3 regions of the Paenarthrobacter sp. CC6 genome follow, and region 2 is predicted to be linked to each of the others. Evidence: predicted binding sites of a transcription regulator. Region 2 holds the regulator's gene; each other region holds the start of a gene.
The links. The regulator LexA, encoded in region 2, represses DNA repair genes until DNA is damaged. The targets are predictions, from matches to a motif close to TCGAACANNTGTTCGA.
Positions count from the first base shown of each region.

Region 1: PV760_RS03240 (Y-family DNA polymerase) is a predicted target of LexA. The motif match lies at 3,381-3,396, and genes of this name have one in related genera.
Region 3: PV760_RS15535 (shikimate dehydrogenase) is a predicted target of LexA. The motif match lies at 3,601-3,616, and genes of this name have one in related genera.

Region 1 covers NZ_JARDAN010000005.1:161,937-172,024, forward strand. Annotated here, with positions in the region: gene cobA (uroporphyrinogen-III C-methyltransferase) at 1-836, shown strand, start outside; gene PV760_RS03235 (uroporphyrinogen-III synthase) at 849-2,006, shown strand; gene PV760_RS03240 (Y-family DNA polymerase) at 2,020-3,318, opposite strand; gene PV760_RS03245 (hypothetical protein) at 3,476-4,186, opposite strand; gene PV760_RS03250 (sugar porter family MFS transporter) at 4,337-5,803, opposite strand; gene PV760_RS03255 (LacI family DNA-binding transcriptional regulator) at 5,941-6,957, shown strand; gene PV760_RS03260 (LexA family protein) at 6,948-7,379, opposite strand; gene PV760_RS03265 (hypothetical protein) at 7,467-7,907, shown strand; gene PV760_RS03270 (dihydrofolate reductase family protein) at 7,925-8,518, opposite strand; gene PV760_RS03275 (SDR family oxidoreductase) at 8,567-9,343, opposite strand; gene PV760_RS03280 (hypothetical protein) at 9,429-9,860, shown strand; gene PV760_RS03285 (GMC oxidoreductase) at 10,012-10,088, shown strand, end outside.
Region 2 covers NZ_JARDAN010000015.1:48,007-58,094, reverse strand. Annotated here, with positions in the region: gene PV760_RS15265 (SseB family protein) at 1-106, opposite strand, end outside; gene priA (bifunctional 1-(5-phosphoribosyl)-5-((5-phosphoribosylamino)methylideneamino)imidazole-4-carboxamide isomerase/phosphoribosylanthranilate isomerase PriA) at 106-849, opposite strand; gene PV760_RS15255 (CG2302 family histidine operon protein) at 894-1,052, opposite strand; gene hisH (imidazole glycerol phosphate synthase subunit HisH) at 1,053-1,796, opposite strand; gene hisB (imidazoleglycerol-phosphate dehydratase HisB) at 1,793-2,419, opposite strand; gene PV760_RS15240 (histidinol-phosphate transaminase) at 2,465-3,583, opposite strand; gene PV760_RS15235 (LysM peptidoglycan-binding domain-containing protein) at 3,663-4,022, opposite strand; gene lexA (transcriptional repressor LexA) at 4,370-5,113, shown strand; gene PV760_RS15225 (ATP-dependent DNA helicase) at 5,153-7,213, opposite strand; gene hflX (GTPase HflX) at 7,206-8,768, opposite strand; gene PV760_RS15215 (class I SAM-dependent methyltransferase) at 9,295-9,909, shown strand; gene dapF (diaminopimelate epimerase) at 9,890-10,088, opposite strand, start outside.
Region 3 covers NZ_JARDAN010000016.1:16,042-26,129, forward strand. Annotated here, with positions in the region: gene pcaH (protocatechuate 3,4-dioxygenase subunit beta) at 1-677, opposite strand, end outside; gene PV760_RS15530 (bifunctional sugar phosphate isomerase/epimerase/4-hydroxyphenylpyruvate dioxygenase family protein) at 719-2,590, opposite strand; gene PV760_RS15535 (shikimate dehydrogenase) at 2,590-3,507, opposite strand; gene PV760_RS15540 (IclR family transcriptional regulator) at 3,732-4,502, opposite strand; gene PV760_RS15545 (MFS transporter) at 4,708-6,027, shown strand; gene PV760_RS15550 (FG-GAP-like repeat-containing protein) at 6,168-8,891, opposite strand; gene PV760_RS15555 (hypothetical protein) at 9,166-9,402, shown strand; gene PV760_RS15560 (MoaD/ThiS family protein) at 9,442-9,729, opposite strand; gene PV760_RS15565 (WD40/YVTN/BNR-like repeat-containing protein) at 9,737-10,088, opposite strand, start outside.

The sequences.
Region 1 (10,088 bases), on a different contig from region 2:
GGGGTGCGCTGGTGGACCGGTGCCGTGAGGCCGGCATCCCTGTTGCGTTCGAGCCGCAGCCGGGCGCCGAGGGCCACGTGACATTGGTGGGCGGAGGGCCCGGAAGCCTTGAGCTGCTTACCGTGGGCGCTGTCGATGCTTTGCGGGATGCAGACGTCGTCTTCTTCGACCGTCTGGCCCCCTACCAGGAGCTGGCGGGCCTGACCTCCGCGGACCTCGTGGATGTGGGGAAGCAGCCCGGCCTGCACAAGGTGACGCAGCGCGACATTGAGAAGCTCATGGTGGAAGCGGCGCTGCTGGGCAAGAACGTGGTCAGGCTCAAGGGCGGTGACCCCTACGTCTTCGGTCGGGGCGGGGAAGAGGTAGCCGCTTGTGTTGCGGCCGGTGTTCCGGTCCGGGTGATTTCCGGCGTCACCAGCGCCATCTCCGTGCCTGCTGCCGCGGGCATCCCGGTGACGCACCGCGAAGTGAGCCACATGTTCACGGTAGTGTCAGGGCACGCGCCCCTGACGGAAAAGGAGCACACCCACCTTGCCGGACTCGGCGGGACGATCATTGTCCTCATGGGCATCGGTACTCTCCCCCAGTTGGCCGCCGGACTGCGTCGAGCAGGGATGGATCGTGAAATGCCGATGGCTGTGGTGGAACGTGGGTATCGGCCCGGCCAACGCACCACAATTGCCGACCTCGGTAGTATCGAAACAGCAGCGACCGGCTGCAGCAACCCTGCCGTGCTGGTGATCGGCGAGGTGGTCCGGGTGGCGGAGGCCAACCGGAACCACGCCGAAGCATCCGCTGAACTGAGCCGACTCGCGGCTTCGCTTCTTGAAGCCTGAAGGTAAGAACACATGACTGTTGCACGTGCCATCGAAAGCCTGGACCCCAATGCCGCTCCGGACACTTCCGAGGCGCCCGAGGCGCCCTTGGACGGATTCCGCATCGGCGTCACCTCGCACCGCCGTTCCCGTGACCTCATCGAGGCCCTGGAGAGGCGCGGCGCCAGTGTCCTGCACGCCCCTGCCCTGAAGATCGCCCCGGTCCAGGAGGACATGATCCTCGTAGAGGACACCCGGACCATCATCGAAGCGAAGCCGGATATTTGCATCGCCACCACCGCCTACGGCATGCGCCGCTGGTGCGAGGCGGCCGATTCTTTTGGCATCGGCGAGCAGCTCCTGGAGACCTTGTCCGCCTGCCGCATGTTCGTCAGGGGGCCCAAGGCCCGCGGTGCAGTCCGCGCGGCCGGGCTTGCCGACGTCGGAATCAGCAGCGACGAAACCACCGCAACCTTGGTGGACATGCTGCTGGTGGAGGGAGTTCGCGGCAAGACCGTGGCTGTGCAGTTGCACGGGTACACGGACGTTCGCCAGCTCGAGCGGCTCCGCATGTCCGGCGCGACCGTGCTGACGGTAACTCCCTACCGGTGGGTGAAGCCCGATGGTGAGGACAAGTTGCCGCGCCTGATCGAGGCCGTGGTCAATGGGAACCTGGACGTCCTGACCTTCACCAGCGCCCCGGCAGTGGACGCCATGTGGAGCACGGCGCATGAGATGGGCCTCTACCGACAGCTCATTGAAGCGCTCAAGGGCCCGGTGACGGTGGCCGCGGTCGGGCCGGTGACTGCCCAGCCCCTGGTCGACGCCGGGCTGACGCCCCTGATCCCCGACCGTTACCGCATGGGTGCGCTTATTCGGCTTGTGACCGAGCACTTGTCCTTGAACCATGTCCGCCGCCTGGAGACGAAGAGTGCCACCATCGAGCTGCGCGGACGGTGCCTGCGGATCAACGGCGAAGTGGTGGAGCTGGCCCCCGCTCCCCTCCTGCTGTTGCGGGCGTTGCTCGGCGCGGGCGGCGCGGTCTTGTCGCGTGAGGCGCTCTCTGACCTGTTGGATCTGCGCGGTTCCGTGCACGCCTTGGACATGACGGTCAGCCGGCTTCGGTCCGCGCTCCCGGACGGCAAGCTCGTGGAAACAGTGGTCAAACGCGGATATCGGCTGCGGGCCTAGGGTTGCGGCCCTGCTACGCCGCTTTCACCAAGGGCAGTTCATCCCAGTTGGTGGTGTAGCGGGGGCTGAGCATATCCCTCTTCATTGACCAGTCCGGGCCGCCCTTGATGCCGGCATGCCCCAATCCGATGGAGCCGCGGCCATAGCGTTTGCTGACCTCCTCCAGCAAGCTTCCGATACCCCGTTCCTCGTGGCGGTTCTCGAAGATCTCCAAGGGCTTCTGGTTGCCGCTGGGACGGAGGTCGGTGACCATGATTCCGGCCTTGGCGTACCTGACGCCCTCCTGGATTTTGGGGACCAGGGCGTGCGCAGCCTTGGTGAGCAGCACGGGATCGGCGGTGGGCATGGGCAGCTTGACGTTCACAGCAGGAAACGATTTGTCGTTCGGGTTGTACACCGACGTTGCTGCGAACGCCGTCAGCAGCTTGGCTTGGAGGTCGTGCTTGGCCAGCCTGGCGCTGGCCATCTGCCCGTAGACGCTGAGCACCTGCCGCAGCTGGGCCGCCGTCGTAATCGGCGTCGAGAACGAACGCGAGAAGATCAGCTGGTCCCGTCCGATCCTTTCCTCTTCCATGGGGATGCACGGCGTTCCCTGCAGTTCCAGGACGGTGCGCATCATGACGATGGAGAACTTGTCCCGGAGGGCCACGGGATCTGCCCGAACCAGGTCCAGGATTGAAAAGATGCCCATCGCATTCAGCCGCTTGGTGAGCCTGGTAGCCACGCCCCAGATCTCGATGACGGACAGCCGGGCCATGAGCGCTTCGCGCCGGGCTTCAGGAACCGAATCCCAACGGCACACGCCGTTGAAAGCCGGATTGTGTTTGGCCCATTTGTTGGCCAGCTTGGCAAGCGTTTTGGTGCGGGCGATTCCGACGCACACCGGAACTCCAACGTTCCTGCGGCAAGCATCCTTGATGGTTCGCCCCAGCTGCAGCAACTCCTCTGGCCGGCCCTTGACGCCCAGGAACGCTTCGTCGATCGAATAGACCTCTTGCCACGCCGAGTAGCGCCGCAATAGCTCCATGACGCGCGAGCTGATGTCTCCGTATAGTTCGTAGTTGCTGGACAGCGCAATGAGCCCCCATTCCTTGGCCCGTGGAGCCAGCTTGAACCATGGGTCGCCCAGCCCGATGCCAAGCTGCTTCGCCTCCGGCGACCTCGTCACGGCGCAACCGTCATTGTTGGAGAGCACGATCAGGGGTTTGCCCTCCAACGCGGGATTGAAGGCCCGTTCTGCTGAGGCATAGAAACAATTGATGTCCACGTGGGCGATCTCCTGCATCGTGTGCATAAGGGCCGGCCTGGACATGATCCTCCTCGATTGGTCACTAACATGCGCGACCTCGGAAAATAGGAGGACACGCCGCTGATTCGAAGATATGTTCGAATAAGTCAACTGTACCGCCACCCACCGACAACGAAACTTCTTTGAGCAATTGAGCCCGCTTCAGGAGGAAAGGGCTTGGCTAATCACCCATGCGCGGCACCACGATGCCATCGGCTCCGCAGTGGAGCACAAGGTTGCTGCTTCCGTCCGTCAGTATGCAGTCATTGGGGTCGAAGACCTCTGTGGCGGACAGCCACGGGACAGTTCGTTGCCAGAGTCCCCACGATTTTTGTGAGTAAACGGAATAGGTTTGTGGATCGAAACCTGATTGTTCGACGACGACACTGTCTCCGCTGCTTGCCGTCACTTGGGCGTATGTTGCCGCCGCGGCGGCTAGCTCCATGCCGGCAGCATAAATAGACCACGGCAGAGCCGCCGTGGCACTGGCCAGAACTGCAAGAACGGCAGTCAGCCGACGGATCCGGCCGCGTGGAATCCGTGCGACCAGCGCCGGTACCAGCAGAACCAGCGCTGCCAAGGCGGCAGCCCCGCTCAGAAGGTGACCACACAGAATGAGCGCCCACCCCGGCATGACGAAGTAGACCAGAACCTCAGGCCATGAATCACTGACCCACGCTGCGGAAGCTTGGGCTGCTACTCCCAGCAGCACCGAGACGAGGGCCAACACGATGCCCCACTTGAGGCGCCGCCGCGCTGCGGTAGATCGCGCCGAGTCCGTTTCCGCGGAAACCTCCGCCCCCATCCGTGAAGCGCCCAACCGGGTCTCCGTTACATCATCGCCCGGCAACCGTTTCTGCACACCGCCATCCAACCACGCTTTTGACGTCATCGTGGAGCTTTGGCCAGCGGAGCCAACGAGGAGCCGGGGCTGTTTGCGCAGGCCTTATTGCGCACGTTACGAAACATCCCGCCCTCCGGACTGCGGAAAAGTCCGAAGAGCGGGATATTTCGCGCTATGAGATTCACACCATGAGCCCGGCTACGGGCGGGCGGCGGCGTCCTTCTTGTGCACCAGATAGATGGCCCCGGTAGTGACGTCCTCTTCAAGCGCTTCCAGGGTGCGCCCACGGGTCTCAGGGACCTGGGTGTAGATGAAGATGAGGGCCGCGATGCCCACGCCGCCGAACAGGAAAAAGGTTCCGGTGATCCCGACGCCGGCCACCAGGGTCGGGAAGAACAGGCCCAGCAGCGCGTTGGCGATCCACAGGCAGAATACCGACAGGCCGATGGCGAAACCACGGACGTGAAGCGGGAAGATCTCCGACAGCATGACCCAGACGGCGATATTCAGGAACGTCTGCATCGAGCCGACGAACGCCACCACCAGGAACAGGATCACGAATGGACGGGCCTCGTTTCCTACGGGAAGGAGGACGGAGGCGATGCCGATCAGGAAGTGGCATGCCGTGGTCAGGGTGAAGCCCAGGAGCAGGGTGGTGCGGCGGTTGACGCGCTGCATCAACGTCAGGGCAATGACGCCCCCGACCACCGCGATCACGCCGGGAGCGATGTTGGCGATCAGGGCTGCGTTGGAGTCGAATCCAGCCTCGACCAGCACTGACTGACCGTAGTACATGATCGAGTTGATGCCGGTCAGCTGCTGGGCCACACCCAAGCCGATGCCGACCAGGATGATGCGAAGGATCCACTTGTCTTTGAGTGCGCCCCACGACGTCGCCTTCGACGCCCGCTCTTCGTCGGCGAGGTGCTTGACGTCGGCCATTTCGGCCTCGGCGCGTTCCACTGACCGGATGGTCTTGAGGACAACGAGGGCTTCTTCCCAACGGCCCTTGGATATCAGCCAGCGCGGCGATTCGGGCATCCGGAGCATGCCGAAGAACAACGCGATGGCAGGCAGTGCGGCAACGGCGAGCATGAGGCGCCATACTCCCCCGAACTCTCCCCAGACGTTACCGATGATGGCATTGACGACAAACGCCGCCAGCTGGCCGATAACGATCATGAGCTCATTCCGGCCGGCCAGCGAGCCCCGGATCTCGTAGGGCGCCAGTTCGGCAAGGAAGACAGGCACCACGGTGGACGCTCCGCCGACGGCAAGTCCGAGAACAACGCGTCCGAGCACCATCACTTCAAAGTTGGGCGCGAAGACGCAGGCGATGGTGCCGGCCAGGAACAGCACCGCGAGCAGGAGGATGGACTTGCGGCGGCCCCACGAATCGGACAGGCGGCCACCTCCCACGGCTCCGGCTGCCGCACCGAACAACAGGGAGCTGGTCACGATCCCTTCCGTCAGGGGCGTCAGGCCGAGATCGGCCGTCATGGGCCTCAGGGCACCGTTGATGACACCAGTGTCATAGCCGAACAGCAGTCCGCCGAAGGTTGCAACCAGGGCTACGAGGCCAAGGCGCTTTCTGTGCGGGCCGTTGGTCAGCGGAGGAAGGGCGGCCGCTTGGGCGCCTTCCCGCTGCATTTGCGTTGCAGACATCAGGACTCCTTTGTCAGTGTGTTGCGGGTCATACTCATCCGCTCTGAGTACAGACTAACGCGCGAAAGGCTTAAATGTAAGGTCAAACTAACAAACACCCGAATTAACCCTTTCTGTGACGTGGGAAGATGGAGGACATGGCCCCCGACCGCCCACTCCGCCCAGCTACGCAAAGTGATGTCGCCCGGGAAGTAGGCGTTTCCCGAACATTGGTGTCTTTCGCCTTCCGGGGCGCTCCTGGAGTCAGCGCCGAAACCAAAGAAGCCATTTTCGAAGCCGCCCGGCGTCTCGGATACCGACCCAACGCCGTAGCCGCCGACCTGGCACGCAAGCACCGCTCCGCCGTCGGGCTTTACCTGATGGATATCCGCAACGAGGTCTATGCCGACATTCTCAGCGGCGTCCGCGTGGCCCTCCCGCAGGACGGCAACCGGCTCATCCTGAGCGTATCCCGCTCGGTTGATGGTGTTGACCGGGGCGCGCTGGAGTCGCTCATAGAGGCCCGGGCCGGGATCATCATCGCCGCCACGCTCCTGGATCCGGACGAACGCGTGCAGGAACTGGCGCAGATCGTGCCGCTGGTCAGCGTCACACGGCCGGTACCGGGCGTGGACAGCGTCTATTCGGATGACGTCGTCGGGGCCAGGGCCGCGACTGAACATCTCCTCACCCTCGGGCACCGGCGCATCGCCCACCTGGCGGGTCCTGTGTACGACGGACACACCGTCCGCAGGCGGAGCTACCAACAAACCATGCGCGACGCCGGGCTGAAGCCCCAAACGCTGGCGGCCGAGGACTTCACGCAGGAAGCCGGGGAACGCGCCACCATGCTCCTCCTCAAACAACCCGAGCGCCCGACGGCGATTTTCACGCACAACGACCAACTGGCCCTGGGCGCCCGCGAAGCCGCCTATTCCCTGGGTTTGTCCATCCCGCAGGACCTGTCGCTGGTGGGCTATGACAATTCGCGGATCGCCAAGCTTCACGGCATTGACCTCACGACAGTGGACCTCCATGCCGCAGTCTTGGGCCAAAGGGCGGGCGCGATAGCGCTGGAACGGCTCGGAAACCCGGAGGGCCCCATCGCCGACGAGCGGCTCACGCCTGAGCTGGTGGTCCGCAACTCAACAGCACCGCCGCCCCTTCAGACGTGATGCAGGCACGTGGTTGCGACGCCCCAAATAGTCAGCTCCGACAAGGCGGCCACCCTGATGTCCGGGAATGCAGGGTTGTCTGCCTGCAGCACCACGCCCGTCGGGGTGATGCGCAAGCGTTTGATGGTCAGCTCACCATCCAGGACAGCCACGACGACGGACCCATCCTTGGGTTCCAGCGCCCGGTTGACGATCAGCTCGTCTCCGTCACTGATGCCGGCGGCCTCCATCGATTGGCCGGTCACCCGGACGACGAACGTGCTGGTGACGTCCTTGATCAGGTGCTCGTTCAGGTCGATGCGGCCATCGAAGTAGTCCTGCGCCGGCGAGGGATACCCCGCGGCCACTGACACGGGAGCCAACAGCACCGACATCAAGGACAAGCCCGCATCTATCACGCGGGGGCCGACTATCACGCCCACAACACACCTTTATTCGAATATATGTTCGATAACTGAGTGTACAGCGAACTGCGGACATTCACGTCGTGGATGAATTACTCTAATGAAATGATTATTTGGCGTGGTTGGGGAATTTTGGTCCTCGTCGTGTTCGGTATTTGCGGTGGTTTGGCGGGCGGCTTGTCGCACGGCAATCCGATCGCAGTAGGTGTGGGCTTCCTGGCCGGTGCAGCCGGGATCTGGTATCTCGGAAACTGGTTCAACCGCACCAGGCCCACAGCGGGCTACGAGGCAGCGGTCAACGCCAGAAGCCAGGAATTGTCCAGAATGGTAGAGGTCGGCGCCTACCAGCACCCCGGCCTTCCCGCTCCTCAATCCTTCGAGGAGGCACGTGCCCTCGCGGATGAGCAACTGAAATACGAGGCCGAGTCCGCCCGGCGCGGGTACTTCAACCGGCACAGCCTCTTCTTCCTGCCCATGCAGTACTGGGCGTTTGTGGCGGCCTTCGCCGGCGTTGCGATGATCATCAGCGGCCTGGTCCGGGGGTGATCCAAGAAGAGACGGGTTCAGCCCACCTTGTACCGCAGATGCGAGACCAGGCTGGTACCACGGACCTCAAGGGGTTCAAGCTTCAGCTCGCCTACACCGTCCAGCAAACGCTCACCTGCGCCCAGGACGATCGGCGCGATATGGAGCCGCAACTCGTCAATGAGGCCAGCGGACAGGAATTGTCTGGCGGTTGAGGCTCCACCGGCGATGGCAACGTTCTTCCCGCCCGCAGCTTCCTTGGCGCGCGAGAGCACTGAGCCGATGTCGTCATTGACGAAATGGAAAGTGGTGCCGCCCTCCATCACCATGGGTTCGTGCGGGTGCGAGCTGAGAACGAACACCGGCGCGTGATACGGGGGTTCTTCGCCCCACCAGCCGCGCCACTGTTCCGGCCACAAGTGCTCGCCCGGCCCGGCGAACATGTTCCGGCCCATGATGTAGGCGCCGGCTTCGAGGATCCCGGCGACCTCGGCGGCGTTGGTATCCCGTTCCTTGAACTGCCAACGGTGCAGCTTCTCACCCCCTTCGCCGAGCGGTTGTTCCATACTCTGGTTCGGTCCGGCAACAAAGCCATCAAGGGACACGGTGAGGTCACACGTAACGAGGGTCATGCGCCCATCCTGCCATCGGGGCACCGGGGCCACCAGAGCACGCCGGCCTCAGGAGACGTTGAATCCGCCATTGCTGTGCAGGACCTGGCCGTTGATCCAGGAACCCGCGTCCGAGAACAGGAACCGCACCAGGTTCGCGGTGTCCGTGGGTGTACCCAGGCGTCCGGTCGGGGTCGCCCGGGTCGTCCAGCCGCGTACGTCGTCGTCCATCCAGCCGGTGTCAATCGGCCCGGGATTGATCACGTTGGCCCGCACCCCTTTGTCCCCGAGTTCGACGGCGGCCGCCGTTACGATCCGGTCCAGGGCACCCTTGCTCGCACCATATGGCAGGTTATGGACGGTGTGGTCGCTGGTCAACGCCACGATCCTGCCGGCCACTTCGCCGGGAGGTACGGCGGGCAGCTGCTCTGCAAACTCCTTGATGAGCAGCCATGGGGCCCTGGCATTGACGGCAAAATGGCGGTCCCAGCTTTCCACCGAAGTAGTGAGGATACTGCTGTCCACAGATTCGCAGTGCGAGACCACCAGCCCGGTCACGGGGCCCAGTTTCCGTCCCGCTGCAACGAGCGCCGCCGGTGCACCAGGGTCGCTGAGGTCCCCGGATACGAGTTCGACGGCGACACCCTCCGCGCGGCACCCGGCGGCTATGGCGGCGGCATCGCCAGGTGACGATTCGAGGCCAAGCCGGTCGTCGTAGGGCTTCCAGTGGTTCAGGACAAGGGACCAGCCGTCGGCTGCCAGGCCCCTGGCCAGTGCTGCCCCGATGGAGCGGCGCCTGCCTACGCCTGTGACAACGGCAACCTTGGCTTCTTTTTCCAACGTCATCCCTTGACCCTATGCCGCGGCCCCGGCGGGTTCTACGCTGGACCTCTTAGCACCCACGAATCAGCACCGCGGAAAGAAGGCGGCCATGGCACGGATACCAGGACCCACGCTTGAGCAACTGAACATCCTCGTGGGCTCGTGGGAGACCACCATCCCCAGTGCCGGAACACAGGGACGGACCACTTTTGAATGGCTGGAAGGTGGCGGCTTCCTCATCCAGCGTTCCACCGTGGCAAGGCCCGAATACCCCAACGCAGTCAGCGTCATCGGTGCAACGGGCTCGGACCGGGCATTCCAACAGCACGACTTCGACTCACGCGGCGTTGCCCGCATCTACGACATGACGCTCAGGGACAATGTCTGGACGCTTTTCAGGGACGGACCGGACTGGCCCCAGCGCTTTGTTGGCCACATCAGCCCGGACGGCAACACCATCACCGCCCGCCTGGAGCGCGGCACCTATCCGGGAGGCCCACTGGAGCACGACTTCGACATGGTTTACTCGCGGATTCATTGAACCCTGTGCACCAACAGCATTACTCCACCTCATTTACAGATCCCTTGCCCGGTGGGAACATAAGGCCCATAGTCCGCGGAGGCAACGCCCGGCCACGCCCGGCATCCTCTGCCGCTGCCATGTAGTCAGCTCTCCTCTGAGAGGAACGGCCATGGGTCGTCTGGGGACCGGGAACAGTGGGGATGCGGGTCCCGAACCCGCTGATGATCCCCGACGCCACAGCCTGGA
Region 2 (10,088 bases):
AGTCCGTGGCTCCCCCGGCGCCTGCCAAGGCCGCCGCGATGTGACCGGGCAGGTCGCGCTTCTCCCGCTGGTTAAGCTCCGGCTCGTGGGCTGAGTGGCGGCCCATCAGCGGCGGCCGGCCACGTCCAGGGCTTCGGGCAGGGTGAAGGCACCGGCATACAGAGCCTTGCCCACAATCGCACCCTCGACACCCAGCGGCACGAGTTCACGCAGCACGCGAAGATCTTCCAAGCTGGAGATACCGCCGGAAGCCACTACGGGCTTGCCGGTCTTCTCCACCATCTGACGCAGCAGATCCACGTTGGGGCCCTGCAGCGTTCCGTCCTTGGTAACGTCCGTGACTACGTAGCGGGCGCACCCGGCGTCCTCGAGGCGGGCCAGAACCTCCCAAAGGTCCCCGCCTTCCTTGGTCCATCCGCGTCCGGCCAGCGTAGTACCGCGGACATCAAGCCCGACGGCGATCTTGTCACCGAAGCGTTCGATCGCCCGGCGCGTCCACTCCGGGTTTTCCAGCGCTGCTGTCCCAAGGTTTACCCGGGCAACGCCCAAACCGAGGGCCCGTTCGAGTGATTCGTCATCCCGCAGGCCGCCCGAAAGCTCCACCTTGACGTCGAGCTGAGACACGACCTCGCTGATGAGAGCGGCGTTGTCGCCACGGCCAAAGGCGGCGTCGAGGTCAACCATATGGACCCATTCCGCACCGTCGTTCTGCCAGTTCAAGGCTGCCTCCAAGGGCGTCCCATAGCTGGTTTCAGATCCCGCCTCTCCTTGCAGGAGGCGCACCGCCTGGCCATCGACGATATCGACGGCCGGCAGGAGTTCCAGTACGGACTGGGAGGAGGTGGTCATGTGTGTCCTTGGAGTTGAGGGATCGCCGGCTTGGGACCAGCGGTTCAGTTACCGGGAAGTGTCAGGAGGTACGCAGCCAGCAGGGACATCCCGGCCAACACGTAGAAAGAAATAGAGACCCAGCGGGGCTTCTTTTGCTGGTGGAAGGAAATCCCACCGCCCACCAGGAGGCCGGCCAGGCCCATGAGGATCACAGACCACATCTAGGCAGCACCGTTTCCGGAAGCTTCCGGTGCGGGCTTCCGAAGGCCATCCACCCAGTTACGCAGGAGGCGGGCCCCGGCGTCGCCCGACTTCTCGGGGTGGAACTGGGTGGCGCACAGCGGGCCGTTTTCCACGGCAGCGATGAAACGTGCGCCGTGCTCGGACCACGTGACCATGGGGGGCGCCATGCGGGGCTGCACGACGTCGAAGTTCCACTCCTGCACACCGTAGGAGTGAACGAAGTAGAAACGCTCCTGCTCCACACCGGCGAACAGCTTGGAACCCTCAGGTACGTCCACTGTGTTCCATCCCATGTGCGGCACAACGGGAGCAGGAAGGAGTTCGACTTTGCCGGGCCATTCGGCCATGCCTTCGGACTCGGTACCGTGCTCAACGCCGGCCTCGAAAAGAACCTGGAGGCCCACGCAGATAGCCAGCACCGGACGTCCACCGGCAACCCGGCGTCCAATCATGCGGATGGCGTCTACGGCTTTGAGTTCTTTCATCACGGTCTCATAGGCGCCAACACCGGGGACAACCAGGCCGTCGGCGTTGAGGACGTCCTCAGGCTTGGCGCTGAGCACCACGTGGGCACCTGCCCGCTCAAGCGCGCGGACGGCGGACCGGACGTTGCCGGATCCATAGTCCAGAACCGTAACGGTCGGCTTGCCCTCCGGCGACTGAGGCCTAACGGATGCCGTGGCGTCAGCCACTGCGCCGTTCTTCAGGACCTGGCTACTCACAGTGCCCCCTTGGTGGAGGGAATGCCCTCGACACGCGGATCGGACTCTACGGCGGCACGCAGTGCGCGCGCGAAAGCCTTGAACTGGGCCTCCACAATGTGGTGCGGATCCCGGCCAGCAAGAACGTTCATGTGCAGGCAAATTCCGGCGTGCAACGTGATTGCCTCGAAAACATGGCGGGTCAACGAGCCGGTGAAGTGGCCACCGATCAGGTGGTACTCCTGTCCCGCAGGTTCACCACCGTGCACAAGGTACGGACGTCCGGAAACATCAACGACTGCATGGGCGAGGGCTTCGTCCAGAGGCACCGTGGCTTCGCCAAAACGACGAATACCAGCTTTGTCGCCCAAGGCCGTCCGGAGCACCTCACCGAACGTGATGGCGACGTCTTCCACCGTGTGGTGGGCATCGATGTGCGTGTCACCTGTGGCTTTGACCGTCATGTCAATCAGGGAGTGCTTGCACAGTGCGGTCAGCATGTGGTCGTAGAACGGTACCGAGGTGCTGATGTCCGAAATTCCGGAACCGTCCAGGTTGATCTCCACCAATACGGAAGATTCGCTGGTGGTGCGCTCCATGCGCGCAGTGCGGGCAGCGGACGGCGTGGCGCCGGTTTCGCTCATTGGGACGTCCTTATGCAGGGAGGGAGGTTGGGTCTATTGACAAGTTTAGGCGCGCTGTGACGCTGCGCGTTCCAGGAGTGCTTCCAGGGCATCAAGGAATGCGGTGGTTTCCGGTTCGGTCCCGGCGGTAACCCGCAAGTGACCCGGAATGCCGACATCACGTATGAGCACGCCTGCGTCGAGCAGCCCTTGCCAGATCTCGTGCGGGTTCTCGAGTCCACCGAAGAAGACGTAGTTCGAGTCCGACGCCGCGGGCTTGAGCCCCATGCGGAGAAGTTCGGTGACGATCCGATCGCGCTGGACCTTGATGTCCTCAACGTCGGCCATCAGGGCCTCGCGGTGAGTCAATGCTGCGAGGGCGGTGGCCTGCGTGATGGCAGACAAGTGGTACGGCAGGCGGACCAACCTGATGGCGTCCGTAACTTCAGGGGCCGCCGCCATGTAGCCGAGCCGGGCACCTGCCAGGGCAAATGCCTTGCTCATGGTGCGCGAAACGATCAGGCGCTCACGGCCGGGCAGGAGCGTCAACGCGCTCGGCGTGTTGTCGTGGGCGAACTCGTGGTAGGCCTCGTCCACGATCACGATGGCCTGGCTTGCTTCACCGGCTTCATACACGGCCTCCACCACATCCAGGCCCAGGCCCGTCCCTGTGGGGTTGTTCGGTGAGCACAGGAAAACGATGTTGGCTCCGGTTTCGCGCACCTGCGCAGCCGCCGACCGGGCATCCAGCCCGTAGTCATCGGCGCGGACTCCCCGGATGTATTCGGTATCCGTTCCGCTGGCCAGCAACGGGTACATGGAATAGGTGGGCGGGAAGCCAAGGGCCTTGCGTCCCGGGCCGCCAAACGCCTGCAGGATCTGTTGCAGGACCTCGTTGGACCCGTTGGCGGCCCAGATGTTGTCTGCTGAAAGGCCGTGGCCAAGATACTCGGCGAGGGCCTCACGAAGATCGGTGAACTCGCGGTCAGGATAGCGGTTCAGTCCTGTGGCGGCTGCTGCCACGGCCTCAGTAATCGCCGCCTGAACATCGGCGGGGACGCCATGGGTGTTTTCGTTAACGTTGAGCAAAACGGGGACATCAAGCTGCGGTGCGCCGTAGGGGCTCAGTCCACGCAGGTTGGTCCGGAGGGGTAGTCGGTCAAGTCGCTCAAGCTGCTCACTCACTGGAACAGTTTAAGGGGCTGGCGGGACTGCGGAGTAACTATGACGTCGCGGCGCGGGATCCGGCCACCGGCTAACAGCCTTAGTGGGCCGGGACGAACAGCTGCTGCCCCGGAAGGATGCGCCCGCCGCGGAGGTCGTTCAACTGGATGATTTCAGCAATGACATCACGCGGGTCCCGCTCCGGAGCCGCCGCGCCGGCAATGCCCCACAGGGACTGACCGGGCTGGACTGTCACAGAGACTGCAACCGGCGGCTGCAGCTCGGCCTGGGAATCGGAAGCCTTGGCAGGGGAAGTGATGAACCCGGCAAGGCTGAGCAAAACAGCCGCCAGCAGCATGGCCGGGATGAAGAAGAACACCACCCGGCCACGGCGGGTCAGGCGCAGGCGGGCGGGTGCCTGCGTGGTGCGGAAATCAGCGAACGAAGTTATTGCGGACATGAGCTGAGCCCTTCTGAGCTATTGCCATGCTCCGGAGCTTCCGGAGCAAGGCTGCCAATTCTTTGTGTGCTCCTCCCGACTGCGGCCGGTATTCGAACAGTCCGTTCGAACATCCAGTTTCAGTGCGAGGTTTATAGAACACATGTTCGAACCTTGCTATGACATTTTTAGCACTTATCAACGAACGGTGTCGAGACTCGCTAGAACAAATGTTTGATAAACGCCTGTGCCTGCCCTACGTTTGAGTGAAGGAACAGCATTGTTTCAGTGGAACAGGAGGGTCTGACATTTTTTCAGTCCCTGCATCCCCGGTTCGTTTCGGGGCGGAACGAAAGGCATTGGCGAACATGGCAGCGAAAGCCACAGGCGGCGGGGTACCCCTGCGGAGCCAACAGCCTCCCAAGACTCCCAAGAGCCTGACCGTGCGCCAGAAAAAGATCCTGGAAACCATCCAGCGGTCAGTCAACGACAACGGCTACCCGCCCAGCATGCGCGAAATCGGGGACACCGTTGGACTGGCCAGCCTTTCCAGCGTTACCCACCAGTTGTCCCAGCTGGAAAAACTCGGCTACCTTCGCCGGGACCCCAAGCGTCCCCGCGCAATGGAAGTACTGATGCCCTTGACCCTGGACGGCGGCCCCATCCCGGGCGTGGAGGCACCGGCAACGCTTCGGAGCACCGGCGGCCTGGCTGTGACAGAACTCACCAGCGCAAGCGACACCGCCATGGTTCCGCTGGTTGGCCGCATCGCGGCAGGCGGACCCATCCTGGCCGACCAGACAGTTGAGGACGTGCTCCCCCTGCCCAGGCAACTGGTGGGACACGGTGAGCTCTTCATGTTGAAAGTCGCTGGCGACTCCATGATTGATGCCGCGATCTGCGACGGCGACTGGGTCGTTGTCCGCCGCCAGAACGACGCCATCAACGGCGACATCGTGGCCGCTTTGCTGGACGACGAAGCCACTGTAAAGACGTTCCGACAGCGCGATGGCCATACCTGGCTGCTGCCCCAAAACACCCAGTACGAACCCATTCTCGGCGACCAGGCAACCATCATGGGCAAGGTCGTTTCGGTGCTGAGGTCCCTCTAGCTTTTTCCGACCCGTAAGGGGCCCGGAGCTGACTGTCCTCTACGCCTTCTTGGCGGATCCCAAGCGCTCCAGGACACCACGAACCACGGTGCGGTCAGTGGTCGCCCAGAACGGCGGCAGGGCGGCCCGCAGGAACCCGCCGTAACGTTCTGTCGAGAGGCGTGAATCAAGGACTGCCACTACGCCCTTGTCACCGGTGGAACGGATCAGGCGCCCTGCACCCTGCGCGAGCCGGATGGCTGCGTGGGTGGCGGAAACAGCCATGAACCCGTTCCCCCCGGACTGTGCCACGGCACGGGAACGGGCGGTCATCAGGGGATCGTCAGGACGCGGGAAGGGAATCCGGTCAATAACCACCAGGCGGCATGAGCCGCCGGGTACGTCCACCCCTTGCCACAGCGACATGGTTCCGAAGAGGCAAGTATCCGGCTCGTCGGCAAATTGCTTCACCAACGCAGCCATGGTCGATTCGCCTTGACAGAGGATATCCACGTCCAGGCGCAGCCGCATGGCGTCCGCAGCTTCCTCGGCGGCCCGCCGTGAGGAGAAGAGACACAGTGCTCCCCCGCCGGATGCCCGGATGAGGTCTTCCAATTCGTCCAAGGCCTCCGGTGACGTGCCCCGACCGGGTTTCGGAAGGTGCTTCGCCACGTACAGCACCCCCTGTTTGGGGTAATCAAAAGGAGATCCGACGTCGATTCCTGTCCAGCTGGGCGCGCCGTCGCCAATCAGGCCGAGGCCTCCGGCCGCGGGTTCAAAAGCCGAGCCGATGGCCAGCGTGGCCGAGGTCAGCACCACCGTGTGTCCGGCGAACAATCCCTCGCGCAACCTGCCTGCCACGCTCAGCGGCGCGATGTTGATGAGCGCAGGCGCGGTCTCGTCAGGTTGGGAGTATCCCTGCTGGGGATCAAAAGTGCTGTTACGGGAGAACCACACTACTTCGCGGTTCTCCTTGGCAGCGAGCATCCGTTCGCACAGCTCAAGGATGAGCATCAGCCGCGAACGTGCCAGCTGCCGTCCGCCGTCCGCGGCACTGGAGGAATCAGTCTTCGAATCGGACAGGGCCGCCCGTGTGGCGTCGCGCAGCTGGTCCAGGCAATCGAGTTGTTCGTCGTTGAGTCCGCTGGGAAGGAGCCCGTTGGGTACTCCCGCAATAGCCATGTCAAGCCTATCCGCGGCCGCATTCAGGGCGTCAACGGTGATGGCTGTGTGCTTGCGGGCGCTTGATGCCGCGGCGTGCACCATGGCTACAGAGAGTTGCCCTGACACTGCCCCTGTGACCCGGTCTTGAAGCTCGTGGGCCTCGTCCACCACCACGACGTCGTACTCGGGCAGCACCGCGAGGCCTTCGAACGCGCTGACGGCCAACATGGCGTGGTTGGTGACCACGACGTCGGCTTCGGCTGCCCGGGCGCGTGCCAGCTCGCTGAAGCACTCCTCGGCAACCGGACATTTCTGGGCCCCAAGGCACTCCATGGACGTCACGGAGACCTGCCGCCAGGCACGGTCCGTGACCCCCGGCATGAGCTCGTCCCGGTCGCCGGTGGCCGTCGTTTCGGCCCACTCCCGGAGCCGGACAACCTCCTTGCCCAGCTGGGACGACGGGCCACCGACCGACGCCGCGAAGTGCGGCACGCTCGTGTCCTCGCCGAGGGAGAAAAGTTGTCCTTCGGAGGGCTCCTCACTCGGGAAGCCGCCCTCGAGCTTTTGCAGGCAGACGTAGTTTGCCCTGCCCTTCACGAGCGCGACATTGACCGGACGGTCCAGGGCAGGATTGATGGTCTCCAGCAAACGCGGAAGATCCCTGCCTACGATCTGGGTCTGCAAAGCCAAGGTGGCGGTGGACACGAGCGTCGGTTTATCGCTGTCCATGGAATGGGCGATCAACGGAATCAGGTACGCCAATGACTTACCCGTACCGGTTCCCGCTTGGACCAGCAGATGTTCCCCGGTCTCAATGGCCCGGGTGACGTGCTTGGCCATTTCGTGCTGGCCGGCACGGCTTTGGCCGCCCATTCCGGCGACAGCCCGGTCCAACAATTCCAGGGTGGTCTTCTCTCCCACCGACTCGACGGCGTCCGCCGCCACCTTCTCAACCATTACTGACGAATGACTCCAGCTCAGCTGCCAGACCTTCACGGACCATCGCCACCACGCGCGTCCCGCTTTCCTCGTGTTCCAGGCTGAGGATCTCGGAATCGGAATTGTGCAGCTTGTTGATCATGTCGCCGCGGTCGTACGGGATGAGCACTTCAAGCCGCACCCCCGGGCGCGGTATGGACCGGCTGATGTCCTCCAGCAGTTCGGCGATTCCCTGTCCTGTGCGGGTGGAAACCACTGCGTGCCGGGGTTCCTTCTGCTTGAGACGCTCAACCACGAAAGGATCGGCCACATCAACCTTGTTCAGGACGATGATCTCGGGAACCTTGCGGGCGTCGACCTCGGTGAAGACAGTGCGCACTGCTGCGATCTGACCTTCGGGGTCCGGGTGGGATGCATCCACGACATGGAGGATGAGGTCCGCATCGGCCACTTCCTCGAGCGTTGAGCGGAAGGCCTCAACGAGCTGGGTCGGCAGTGAGCGCACGAATCCCACGGTGTCGGCCAGTGTGTAGCCGATGCCGTCAGGAGTCTGCGCTTTGCGGACCGTGGGATCCAGAGTGGCGAACAGTGCGTTCTCCACAAGGACACCTGCGTCGGTGAGGCGGTTCAACAACGACGACTTACCGGCGTTGGTGTACCCGGCAATTGCGACGGACGGAACAGCATTACGACGGCGGTTGGCACGTTTGGTCTCACGGGCCGGCTTCATCGCGGCGATTTCCCGGCGCAGTTTGGCCATGCGTGTGCGGATTCGGCGGCGGTCCAGTTCGATCTTGGTTTCACCGGGACCGCGCGAGCCCATGCCTGCCCCGGCCCCGCCCACCTGGCCGCCGGCCTGCCGGGACATGGAGTCACCCCAACCACGCAGGCGTGGAAGCAGGTATTCCAGCTGCGCGAGCTCCACCTGGGCCTTGCCTTCGCGGCTCTTGGCGTGCTGGGCGAAGATATCCAGGATCAGCGTGGTCCGGTCAACGACCTTGACCTTCACGATGTCCTCAAGACCGCGTCGCTGTGACGGTGCCAGTTCAGTGTCCACCACGACAGTGTCCGCGCCTGTGGCAGCGACAATGTCCTTGAGTTCCTGTGCCTTGCCGGATCCAAGGAACGTTCCCGGGTCCGGCTTGGAGCGGCGTTGGACCAGGCCATCAAGTACTTCAGAACCTGCGGTCTCGGCAAGGGCCGCCAGTTCGCGCAGCGAGTTCTCGGCGTCGGCCAGGGTACCTTCTGTCCATAGGCCAGCCAGCACAACGCGTTCGAGGCGCAGCTGCCGGTATTCGACCTCTGTGACGTCTTCGAGTTCAGTCGACAACCCCGCGGTGCGGCGCAAGGCGCGACGCTCGGCCAGGTCTTCCTGGTCGCCGTCGTAGATACTGTGCTCTTGGTCCAGGGTCGAGATGGCCTGCGCCTTGCCGAACACACCACTGGTGTCGTTGTCTTCGGATGCCTGTGCGGGGGCATCCTTGGAAAGAATCCGGTCGATGACGGCCTGGATTTGTTCAGGACTCATGTCCTGGGCGTCGGAATCGGATCCGGAGTGCTTCTGGGTGGTCATGGTCTCCTTAGACTGTTCGGCAATTCCAGAATAGTGCTGTTTGTCGCTCGATGGGGCGCTCTTCGCGCTGGGCTGACGGGCTTGGGCCAAAGTGGCCTCCTGTGTGCTGAACGCCACTGGCCTGTCGGGGACGTGGCGTCGGTGATCTGACGGGTGGATCCGCAGGGAGGTCCTGGCCTGCTTGAAGTCGTTATGCTGCCCACCAGGGTTCGCACGATGGCCCGGTTCCGGGAATACCGTCATGTGAAGGCATGGGTGGGGCTTTGATCTTCTGAGCGTCCGGCGCCACGAGGAAGTGGCGCCGACATGTGCCGTGGGACCTGCCGGGCGGAAAGGTCATGGGCCGGGCATGGTGCCAAGCCGGACCTGCGTCGCGGGCGGTGCCGGGTAACGCCTGGAAAGCAGGCGTGGTTCGGCCGATTACTCAAAGATCAAGAACATGACCTCAACACTATCAGCCGTGTCAAACGAACCTGGGACCATGGCGGTTTCCCAAGGCGCCAATAGCCAACTAATCTGGCAAATTATGGAGTCTGCACACTATTTCACCGCCCAGCCGGCTGGGCCGTTCACCCGTAAGCCACTCACAGTTGAACTCGCTGGAGCTACGCGCCACCTGCAGACGTCATCCGGCATCTTCAGCCCCGACGGCGTGGACAAGGGAACGGCAATACTCCTGTCAGAGGTTCCACCGCCCGCTCCCCAAGGCAATCTGCTGGACATCGGCTGCGGCTGGGGTCCGATAGCCCTCACCCTTGCTTTGATGGCCCCGCACGCCCGCGTGTACGCCGTCGACGTCAACGAACGCTGCGTGACCCTGACCAACGAGAACGCAGCGGCCCTGGGCCTGGACAACGTGACCGCCAGCCTCCCGCATGAGGTGGACCCCGCCGTCGAGTTCGACACCATCTGGTCCAATCCGCCCATCCGGATCGGCAAGGATGAACTCCACTCGTTGTTGCTGACCTGGTTGCCGCGGCTGGCGCCGGGAGGAAACGCATGGCTGGTGGTTCAGAAGAACCTGGGTTCAGATTCCTTGCAGCGGTGGCTGGCTTCTGAACTGGACGCGTCTTTCAGCGTTTCCCGCGAAAGCACGTCGAAGTCCTTCAGGATCATTCGGGTCAGGAAAGCGTCCCGCTAGCCACTATGACGGCGGGGCCGCTCAGTTCAACGTGCTCACGGCCACCGGCGCCGGGGAAGAACTTCACACCGACGACGCCGCCGGGAACCTTGACGTGCCAGTCGTTGGGCGCCGTGCTGCCGGCCCAGTGACGGATTGCAACCGCTGCTGCGCAGGCTCCCGTACCGCAGGACTGGGTC
Region 3 (10,088 bases), on a different contig from region 2:
TGGTCACCCGGGAAGTACATCTGGGTGACGATGCGCTGCGTGAACTCCGAGCCGAACATGGAGAAGTGGATGTGCGCCGGACGCCAGGCGTTCAGGTGGTTCTTCCACGGGTAGGCGCCGGGTTTGATGGTGGTGAAGGAGTACGAGCCGTCGGCGCCGGTAATGCAGCGTCCGACGCCGGTGAAGTTCGGGTCGAGCGGTGCGGGGTGCTGGTCGCGCTTGTGGATGTAGCGGCCCGATGCGTTGGCCTGCCAGATCTCCACGAGCTGGCCGGCCACCGGGCGGCCGTCGCCGTCCAGCACGCGGCCGGCGACGATGATGCGCTCACCCTGCGGCTCGCCGTTGTGCTGGATGGTCAGGTCCGATTCCAGTGCGTGCACGTCCTGGTGTCCGAAGGCCGGCGAGTAGAGCTCGATGGTCTCCGGGTCCGCGTGGTGCAGGCTCTTGGTGGGGTGGCGCAGGATGCTGCTGCGGTAGGGCGCATAGTCCAGCCGCGGCATGGTTTCAGGTCCTTTGCCGTCCTTCAGTGCCTGGGCGTAACGATCCCCGATGGCCTTGATCTCAGCGCTGAGGTCCGCCTGCGTCTCAACCTTCTTGGCATCGTGCGCGGCATGCGGCTCTGCTGGCGACACGAGTTCCTCGGATTCTAGAGCTTGTGCAGTGTTGTCTTGCGGCACAACCGGCTCCTTTCTATGGATTCTTTGTGAGGTTCGGGCAGCTATGCCCGGTGAAGTGAGTCGTATTGGACGGCATGGCGGACTGGGGCATTCGGGGCTCCGTAGCCGTTGTAGCTGCCACGGCGCTCCACCATTTCAAAAAACACACTGCCTACTGTGGCCGTGTAGAAGTGGAGGAATTCGCCGTTGGCGTCCCGGTCATACAGGAGGTTGAGCTCCTGGAGGGTGGCCAGGAAGCCCGGTTCAAGATCGAACCGTGCGTCCAGGTCCTCGTAATAGTTGGCCGGAATCTGCAGGAACTCAAGGCCGCGGTCCCGGGCGGACCGCGCCGTGGCCACGAGGTCGTCCACGGCGAAGGCGATGTGTTCCTGGTACGTTTTGCGGGCGTTCTGCGCTTGCTGGGCCGGCGCCAGGTTCAGCACCAGCCGCACCGCGCCGGTGCTGGTTTCCATGACCTGCGAGCGCACCAGGCCGCTGGGGCTCGGGACCTCTGCGAACGGCAGCGGTTCCAGTGCCAATGCGCTGGTGTAGAAGAGGACGGCTTCGTCAAAGTGCTGCCACGGCTGGGCGAGGTTCACGTGGTCAATGACCGCGTTCTGCCCGCTGGGAACGTGTTCCAGGCCTTCGCCGAACTCGTGCGTCCAGGCTGCGGTTCCGTCAGGGCTGCCTTGGCACAGGAAGATCTCGGTGGAGTCCGGGGCGGAGATGCCTTGGAAGACTTCCTCGTCGGCCTGGACCTTGCGCGCCACTACGGGCGCCTTGAGTTGCTGGGCGCGGGCGGAGGCAATCACTGGAGAGTCGACGTCGAACCCCAGGGCTGCGATGGCCGGTTCCGAGTGCGAGGCCGCTTGCTCGTTGATGATGACGCGTGCCTGGCCCATGGTCCAGAGCTGGACGTCCTTGGTGCGGTGGCGTCCCTCGAATCCGAAGCCGAGCTGCCCCAGGAGCTTCTCGAGCTGCGCGGTGTCGTCGGCTTTGACCTCGGCGAAGTTGAAGCCGGCTGGTTCGTTGACCTTGGGCAGCGTGGCAAGTTCCATGGGATAACGACGGCGGGACGCGGCTGCTGCTTCCGTTCCGGCTTCCGCGGACGTGCCGGCCAGCCACTTTGCGCTCTGTTCTTCCAGCCAGATGAGTGAGCGCATGGCATCCACTGCGGTCCGTTCCACGTCCGACTGGCGGAAGACGTCATTGAAGACCTCGAGCGATACCGGCCCGGTGTAACCCGCACGGACGACGTGGCCCATGAACTTGGCGAGCTCGAACTGTCCCTCCCCGGGGAAGACCCGGTAGTGGCGGCTCCAGGAGAGCACGTCCATGGAGAGCTTGGGGGCGTCGGCAACCTGCACGAAGAAGATCTTCTCCGCGTTAATGTCCTCGATCGGGGCGGTGTCCCAGTCGCGGGAAAGGATGTGGAAGGAGTCCAGGCAGGTGCCGAGGTTCGGATGGTCCACCATTTCCACCAGGCGGTAGGCGTGCTCGTAGTCGTTGACGTACTTGCCCCAGGCCAAGGCCTCGTAGGCAACCTTGACCCCGTGGTCTCCTGCCAGTCCGGCGAGCGCTGCCAGCTGTTCGGCCCGCAGCTGGTCGTCATCGATGGTGGCCGTGGCCACGTTGGAGCAGACCAGGATGGTGTCCATGCCCAGACGCGACATGAGCTTGAACTTGGCCTCGGCCCGCTTGAGGTTGGCCTTCAGCAGGTCCGGAGTCACGCCGTCGAAATCCCGGAACGGCTGGTAGAGATCCAGGCCCAGGCCGAGGTCGGCGGCCATCTTCCGGATGTCCTCGGGACTCAGCGGGGACGTGACGAGGTCCTGCTCGAAGATCTCGATGCCGTCGAAGCCCGCGATGGCGCAGGCCTGCATCTTTTCCTTCAAGGTGCCCGACAGGCAGACTGTGGCGATTCCGGTGCGCATCAGTGGGCCGCCTTTGCGAGGGTGCCGGCGGAGAGCGCGGTTGCGGCGTCTTCCAGGGCGATCAGCTCCAGGAAGTGCTCCCGCATGCGGTTGCGGTCGGCGTCCCGTCCGGTGAAGAGTTTGAAGGCGTCGGCCGCCTGACCGACTGCCATGCGGCCGCCGTCGAGGACTTTGCAGCCCTTGGCCCGTGCTTCGCGGACCAGTTGCGTTTCGATGGGGCGGTAGACGATGTCCGCCACCCAGTGCCTCGGCTCCACGAGTCCCAGGTCCAGCGGCAGTCCGGGGTGGGCGGCCATGCCGATCGGGGTGCAGTGCACCAGGCCGTCTGCGAGGGGCATGATCTGCGGGAGTTCGTCCGTGCTGCGCGGGGTGACGGTGGCCGCGGGGAAGAGTCCGCTGAGTTCGTCGGCACGTTCCACGGCCCGGGCAGGATCCACGTCCACCAAGTCCAGGGTGGTGACACCGGCCTTGAGGAGCGCGTAGGCGACGGCAGAACCGGCCCCGCCGGCGCCAAGCTGGACGACGCGGCCCAAGGTGGCGTCCGGAAGTCCATCCCTCAAGGCCGAACCAAAGCCGGAGAAGTCCGTGTTGTGTCCGATGAACCGGCCGTCCTGGATCAGGACCGTATTGACGGCACCCAGGCGCGCGGCGTCGTCGGAAATTTCATCAAGGTGCCCAAGCACCAGCTGCTTGCACGGGTGAGTGATGTTAAGGCCGTTGAAGCCCATGCGGGCGGCTGCGGTGAGGAGGTCCCCGACGGCGGCGGCCGGCAAGGCCAGCTCCAGCAGGTCGATGGGGCGGTACAGCAAGCGAAGGCCCTGCACATCGGCTTCGCGTTCATGCATGGGCGGCGTGAGCGAGGGCATGACCCCTTCGCCAACGAGGCCCACCAGAACGGACTCGGCTCGGTTGCTCATCCTAAGCTCCTTTGACTTCAGCACCGCGGCCATTGACGTTTTCTGGGGCGTCGACGGCCGGGTGTTATCCAGATTACTACAAGTGTTCATATTCCGCACGCTTGTTCTTATCGCGAACAAATGACGTGCCAGATGCGTTGTGTCGGGCTGGTTTATGCGTTGCGGGGCCTGCTTTGCGCGCCAAGAGTCGCGTTTAGCGCGCAGAACGGGCCTCGCAACGAAGCTCAGCGCTGCGGCAGGCGGGCCGCTAGTTCAGCCGCGGCCTCCTGCAGGGTGGGCACATGGGCGATGAGTTCCTCCATGCTGAGTCGGAAAACCGGAACGGCAGTGGCCAGCGAAGCGAACGCGTGGCCCTGGGAGTTGAGGACCGGGACAGCGACGGCACGCATGCCGATCTCGTTTTCCTCGTCCATCACGGCGTAGCCCTGCCGGCGCACCTGTTCAATTTCCGCCCTAAAGGCATCCCGATCAGTAATGGAATGCTCAGTGAGCGGATCCAGGGGAAGTTCCTCGATCAGGCGTTTTCGCTCGGGCTCATCCTCGAACGCAACCAGGGCCTTGCCCACCGACGTCGTGTGCAACGCTCCCAGATGTCCGGGGTCACTGGTGACGCGGAACGTCTTGGGCCCGTCCACCTTGTTGACTGTGAGGTGGTGGTCGCCGTCGCGGACCGAGAGGATGGTGGCCTCATGCGTACTGTCGGTGACCCGCTGCAGGACCGGCAGCGCTGTGGCAGCGAAGCCGTGGTGGTTGGAGACGCGTTGTCCGAGCTGGAAGACGCGCAGGCCCAGGTGGTAGCGGCGGCCATCGGGTTCGTAGTCAACGAATCCGTCGCGGGTCAACGAGCCCAGCAGCCGGTAGGTGGTACTGAAAGGCAGTCCGGCGCTTCTGGCCAGATCCGCCGCACTTGCACCCTTCGGCTCGTTTCCCAGCAGGACCAGCAGGCCCAGGGCTTTGCCGACCATGTCGGTCTTTGTGTCCTCTTTCACACTCATAACCCGATGCTCTCACATAGTGAGAGCTATTTCTAGATGGTGATTACACCTCTTGACAAGTGACCATACTCACAGGGATCATTGCTGTATTACGCAAGTAGCTCTCACCATGTGGTTACTAGCTAAGGGATTGACCGGCCGCACCTCGCTTGGGTCTCCCGCTGAAGCTCTATTCGCGACATCGTCGTCACAGAAGGAACACCCAATGAGCCAAACAATGCCGTCAGCGACGCCAGGCATCACCGAAACCACCGGGACTCCGAAGAAGGCTGCCCTCGCCAGCTTCCTGGGCAGCGCCGTGGAGTACTACGACTTCTTCATCTTCGGATCTGCCGCGGCCTTGATTTTCCCGCACGTCTTCTTCCCGGACGCAGACACCAATGCGGCCGTCATGTCCTTTGCCACGTTCGGCTTCGCCTACCTTGCACGGCCCATCGGCGCTGCGTTCCTGGGTCACTTCGGCGACCGGATCGGCCGGCAGAAGGTCCTCATGTTCACCCTGGTGCTCATGGGCGCCTCGACCTTCGTGATCGGCTGCCTACCCGACTTCAAAACCATCGGCTGGGGTGCCCCGATCCTCCTGGTACTTGCCCGGCTCTGCCAGGGTTTGTCGGCAGCGGGCGAGCAGGCCGGCGCGTCATCCATGACCCTGGAGCACGCCCCGGACAACCGCCGCTCCTTCTTCACCTCATGGACCTTGACGGGAACGCAGGGCGGCCAGATCCTGGCAGCGCTCGTGTTCATTCCCGTGGTGGCACTGCCGGATGACATCAAGTACGGCATCGGCTGGCGTATTCCGTTCTGGCTCAGCGCAGTAGTGGTGCTGGTTGCCTTCTTCATCCGCCGCACCCTGCACGAGCCACCCGCATTCGCTGAGGCACAGAAGAACAACCAGATTGCCAAGCTCCCCATCGCCGACCTCCTCAAGCACCACTGGCAGGACGTCCTCCGCGTGATCTGCTGCGCGTTCATTGCCGCAGTCAGCACGGTCTTCGGCACCCTGGCCATCAAGTACGCCCAGGACGTTGCGCATGTGAACAGCACCATCACCCTATGGCTGGTGGTTGTGGCCAACCTCGTGGCTCTGGGAACCCAGCCGCTCTTCGGCACGCTGGCAGACCGCATCGGCCGCAAGCCCGTGTTCATCTACGGAGCAGTGGCCAGCGCCATCATGACGCCGGTCTTCTTCCTGAGCTTCGAGTCCGGTTCCACGCCGCTGATGTTCCTGGCCGCCGTCGTGTACTTCTCCCTTGGCTACGCTGCCGCCAACGCCGTCTGGCCGTCGTTCTACGGTGAAATGTTCAGCACCAAGGTCCGCTTCTCCGGGCTGGCCATCGGCACGCAGCTCGGCTTCCTCGCCGCAGGTTTCGCCCCGACCATCGTGACCGCCATCGGTGGCACCAAGCCCGGTGGATGGGTTCCCGTGTCCATCTTCACGGCCATCGTCTGCCTCATCGCCATCGTCTCGGCCTCCACGGCGCGCGAATCGGCAAAGGTCCCGACGGCGGAACTCGGCCTGCGCTAGAACGTCACCTCTCCGGCGCTCCAGCCCTGTTGCCGGAGCTTCGGAACGGGGAAAGCCCGGCACGTCTCCTGACATGCCGGGCTTTTCGCTGCCCCGGCCTCAGCGTTCAGCCAAGGCAAGCAGCAAAGAACATCCCAGGCCTACCGTGGATCCAGCAGCACGGACTGAAAGCTCCCCTGACCGGTTCCTGTGTACAGGAAGAGCTCCCCGTTTCCGCCAACACCCACAACTGACGGATTTCCCGTTCCGGTGAAGCCTGTCCCCAAGGCCGCGAACGAGCTGAAAGTGTTCCAGCCGGAACCCAAGGCAACGCGGGCCAGGAATCCGCCGCTGCCATTGCCCGGATACAGCCACAACGCCCCGTCAGTGCCCCGGGCCATGATGTCCTCCCGGCCATCGCCGTTGAAGTCCCCACCCTGCACTACCGAGTCAAAAATGTCCCACCCCGTGCCGATCTGCTTCCACGGCAGGAAGCCGCCCGAACCGTTACCCGGGTAAAGCCACAAGCTGCCGTTGGCGGCGCGTGCCACAAGGTCCGCTTTGCCGTCACCCGAGAAATCGCCCGGAGCGAGAAGTTCAGTGAAACCCTGCCAGCCGACACCGATCTGCTTGCGGGCCAGGAACTGGCCCCGGCCGTCTGTCGGGTACAACCACAGCGCTCCGCCGGCTGTCCGTGCGACCAGGTCCGGGTGGCCATCGCCGTCGAAATCTCCGGCACTCAGGACAGTATTGAAAGCATTCCACCCCGACCCCACCTGGACGCGGGGCAGGAAGCCGCCGGAACCGTTCCCCGGATAGAGCCACAACGCGCCGTCAGTACCGCGGGCCAGGATGTCGGCGACTGCATCTCCGTCGAAATCTCCCGCCTCCCAGACCTGGCTGAACTGGTTCCAACCGGCACCGATGACCAAGCGTTCGGCAAAGCCCGAACCGCTGCCCGGGTAGAGCCGCATGGACCCCCCGGAGGTCACCGTCAGGACATCGGACTTCTTATCACCCGTGAAGTCCTGTCCGCTCACGATGTCGCCCACCGCGTTCCAACCGCTGCCGATTGCGACGCGCGGCACGAAACCACCCCAGCCGTTGCCGGGGTACAGGTAGAGGGTGCCGTCGCTTGCCCGCGCCAGAAGCCCGAAGGAGCCATCGGAAGTGATGCTGGTGAAGCCGTTCCAACCCGATCCGATCTGCGACCAGGCACGGAAGCCGCCCTGGCCATCTCCTGGGTAAAGCCAGAGAGTGCCATCCGGCTTGGTCGCCATGACGTCGAGGCGGGCATCGCCGTCGAAATCGCCCACGCCAATGATGTTCGTGAAGCCCTGCCAGCCGGATCCGATTTGCCGCTTGGCGAGGAAACCGCCGTTTCCGTCGCCCGGGTATAGCCAGAGGACACCGTCGCTGGTGCGCGCCAGGATGTCGCTTCGTCCGTCTCCATCGAAATCCGAAAAGCCGGTGATGGCATCGAAAATATTCCACCCGAAGCCCACCTGACGCGGATTATCCAGCCTGTTGCCGGGCAACCCGGCATAGAGCATCAGGGAGCCGTCGGGCTCGCGGGAGAAGACATCGGCGAGTCCATCGCCGTCGAAATCCCCCGTAGAAAAGCGGACCTTGGCGGTGAGCCGCGGGTCGGCAGTGATGGTGATGGTGGCCGACGTCGACGACACCGAATTCATGGTCACCTGCGTACCGGTGTACGTGGTGAAGGTGCTCCCTGCCTGCCAGGCGTGGTTGCTGGCGTACCACGGGTCGGAGAAAGGCTTGGTGGAGGGCATCAGAATCAGGGAAGAAGCGATGGTGGCGCCGCCGCGCTGGACGATCTTCACGCCCATGTTTCCGGGTTTGCCGGCTGTTCCCAGGTAATTGTCATAGCCGGCAGGTTCCCGCAGCTCCAGGTAATAGACCTCTTTGCTGACGGGATCGGTGAATTTGATCGCCCGCTGGGCTTCGGTGCCTCCCCACGGCTTGAGCGTGTAGCTCTTGGAACCCGTTGCGATGCCCACGTCCCGGATCTCATCCCCGCGGCCCAGGCCCGCATAGTCCCAGAACGTGGAACTCACAACCGGCGTCGCGTACTGGGCAGCTCCCATGATGTCGGTGGTGTCGCCGTACTCGCGGATGTAGCAGGACGGATCGGTGAACTGGCCGTTGCTGTTGACCCCGACGTCGGACACTCCGCTGCCGCACTGCAGGGCATCTGCGTGCATCAGGCCTATGACGTGGCCGAACTCGTGGCTCATCACGTTGTTGGTGAAGCTGCTGATCTGGGGCAGGAGCACCCGGCCGCTGTAACTGCCGCTGCTGTACCCGGCGCCCAAGGCGTTGCCGGACAACGTGGACGTCGGAATGAAGATGACCAGCGCTGTGTAAGGGCTGGCCGACCAGTTCAACTCCCCCGTGATCGTGGAGATGATGGTGCTGTAACTGTCCGTGGAGCGGGCCTTGGATTGGTGGCCGGCGACTTTGCTGGCCACCGTCATGGACAGCTTGTTGGCCGTCATGGCTTTCCAGTAGTTGCTGGTGGACACCACAGCCTTTTCAGCGTCCGTCATGGAAACCGGGTTGGTGTTGTCCGCCAGTTTCGCGGTGACCAGCCGGACGTTGATGGTGCCGCCCGGACCGGCTGCCGCAGCTCCGTCACGGAGCAGCGAGTCGACGTCGGACTGACCCTTGGTGGGCTGCTTGGTTTCCGGGAGCGGCGCCTCGAAAACATGCTCCGAGTGCGGTGTGCCCTCAACGAATTGGACGTTCGGATTATCGGGCCCGGGAAGTGGTACTGCCGTGGCAGGAGCCTGGACAAAAAACAGGCCGGCGGCAAAAACCACCAAGCCTGTGGACAGCGCGAGCGATCGCCGTAAAACACCCATTGGTTCTCCCGGGAGGACGGAGCCTGTGGTTGCTGTAAATCTCAGTAACCGAGATCAGGCTACAACCGCGTCGGCACTGGCCTGCGGAGGCGCCGGACTTCAGGCGGGCGCGTCTTGTGGCCGTCCGTCGCGGCGGCGCCCGCGCACGGGCGGAAACGCAACCATCCCGGAATGCTAACCGGACCCTAACCACGCCGAAATACCGTGGCAACATTGCCCCTCCACACTGGAATAGCCGGCAAGTGCAGGCACCAGCTCCAGCCAGGAGGACACCATGCTGAAGGAAGTAACCACTCAAACAACACGAATACGCGCGATCAGCCAGCTCCACCGCGGAGACGAGATCGAGGCCCGCCTGTCGGTTGGGCCCGCCTACGACGACGTGGTCATACGCCGCGGACGCGTCCAGGAAACGGCGCCAGGGATCGGCGTCGTCTGGATCATGGATTACGCCTCCGGGATGAGGAAAGCCATCAATACCGACGAATGCAGTGTTTGGCGCGTCGCCTGAACAGTCTCTGCTGGAGACCAGGCTGGACGCCCTTCACCCTCAGCCGCCGGCCACGGACTGGACTATCAAGACCTCCTGGCCCGCCGCAACTTCCGTTTCAAGACCATTCAACCGCCGGACCTCGTCACCGTTAACGTAAATATTCACGAAACGGCGCAGTGCCCCGGTTTCATCACGCAAACGCCTGGCCAGGACCGGATAATCTCCGGTCACCGAGTCCAAGAGCTGTCCAACGGTCACAGCACCGTCGGCGGACGCAGTCAGACAGGACTGTCCGCCGACGAGCGGCTGCAGGACACCAGGCAACAGGACCGTAAAGTCAGCCACAACGGACCTAACCAGGTACCGGAGCGCTGGCTGCTGATTGCTCGACGGCGGTGGCTCCGGCGTCGCTGCCAACAACGACGGCCGCACGAACGCACAGCACGTCCGGCAAGTGCGAGACCACTTCATTGAAGGTCTCGCCCTCGTCGGCGCTGGCGTAAACGGAACCACCGCGGGTTCCGAAGTACACACCCACGGGTTCGGCAGTATCCACGGATGCCGCATCCCGGAGCACCGCGTTGTATTCGTGATCCGGCAGGCCCGTGTGCAGTTCCTTCCAGGTGTTACCGGCATCGTCGGTTCGGTGGACGCTGAGCTTGCTGCCAGGCGGGATGCGTTCACCGTCAGCCTTGAGCGGGATG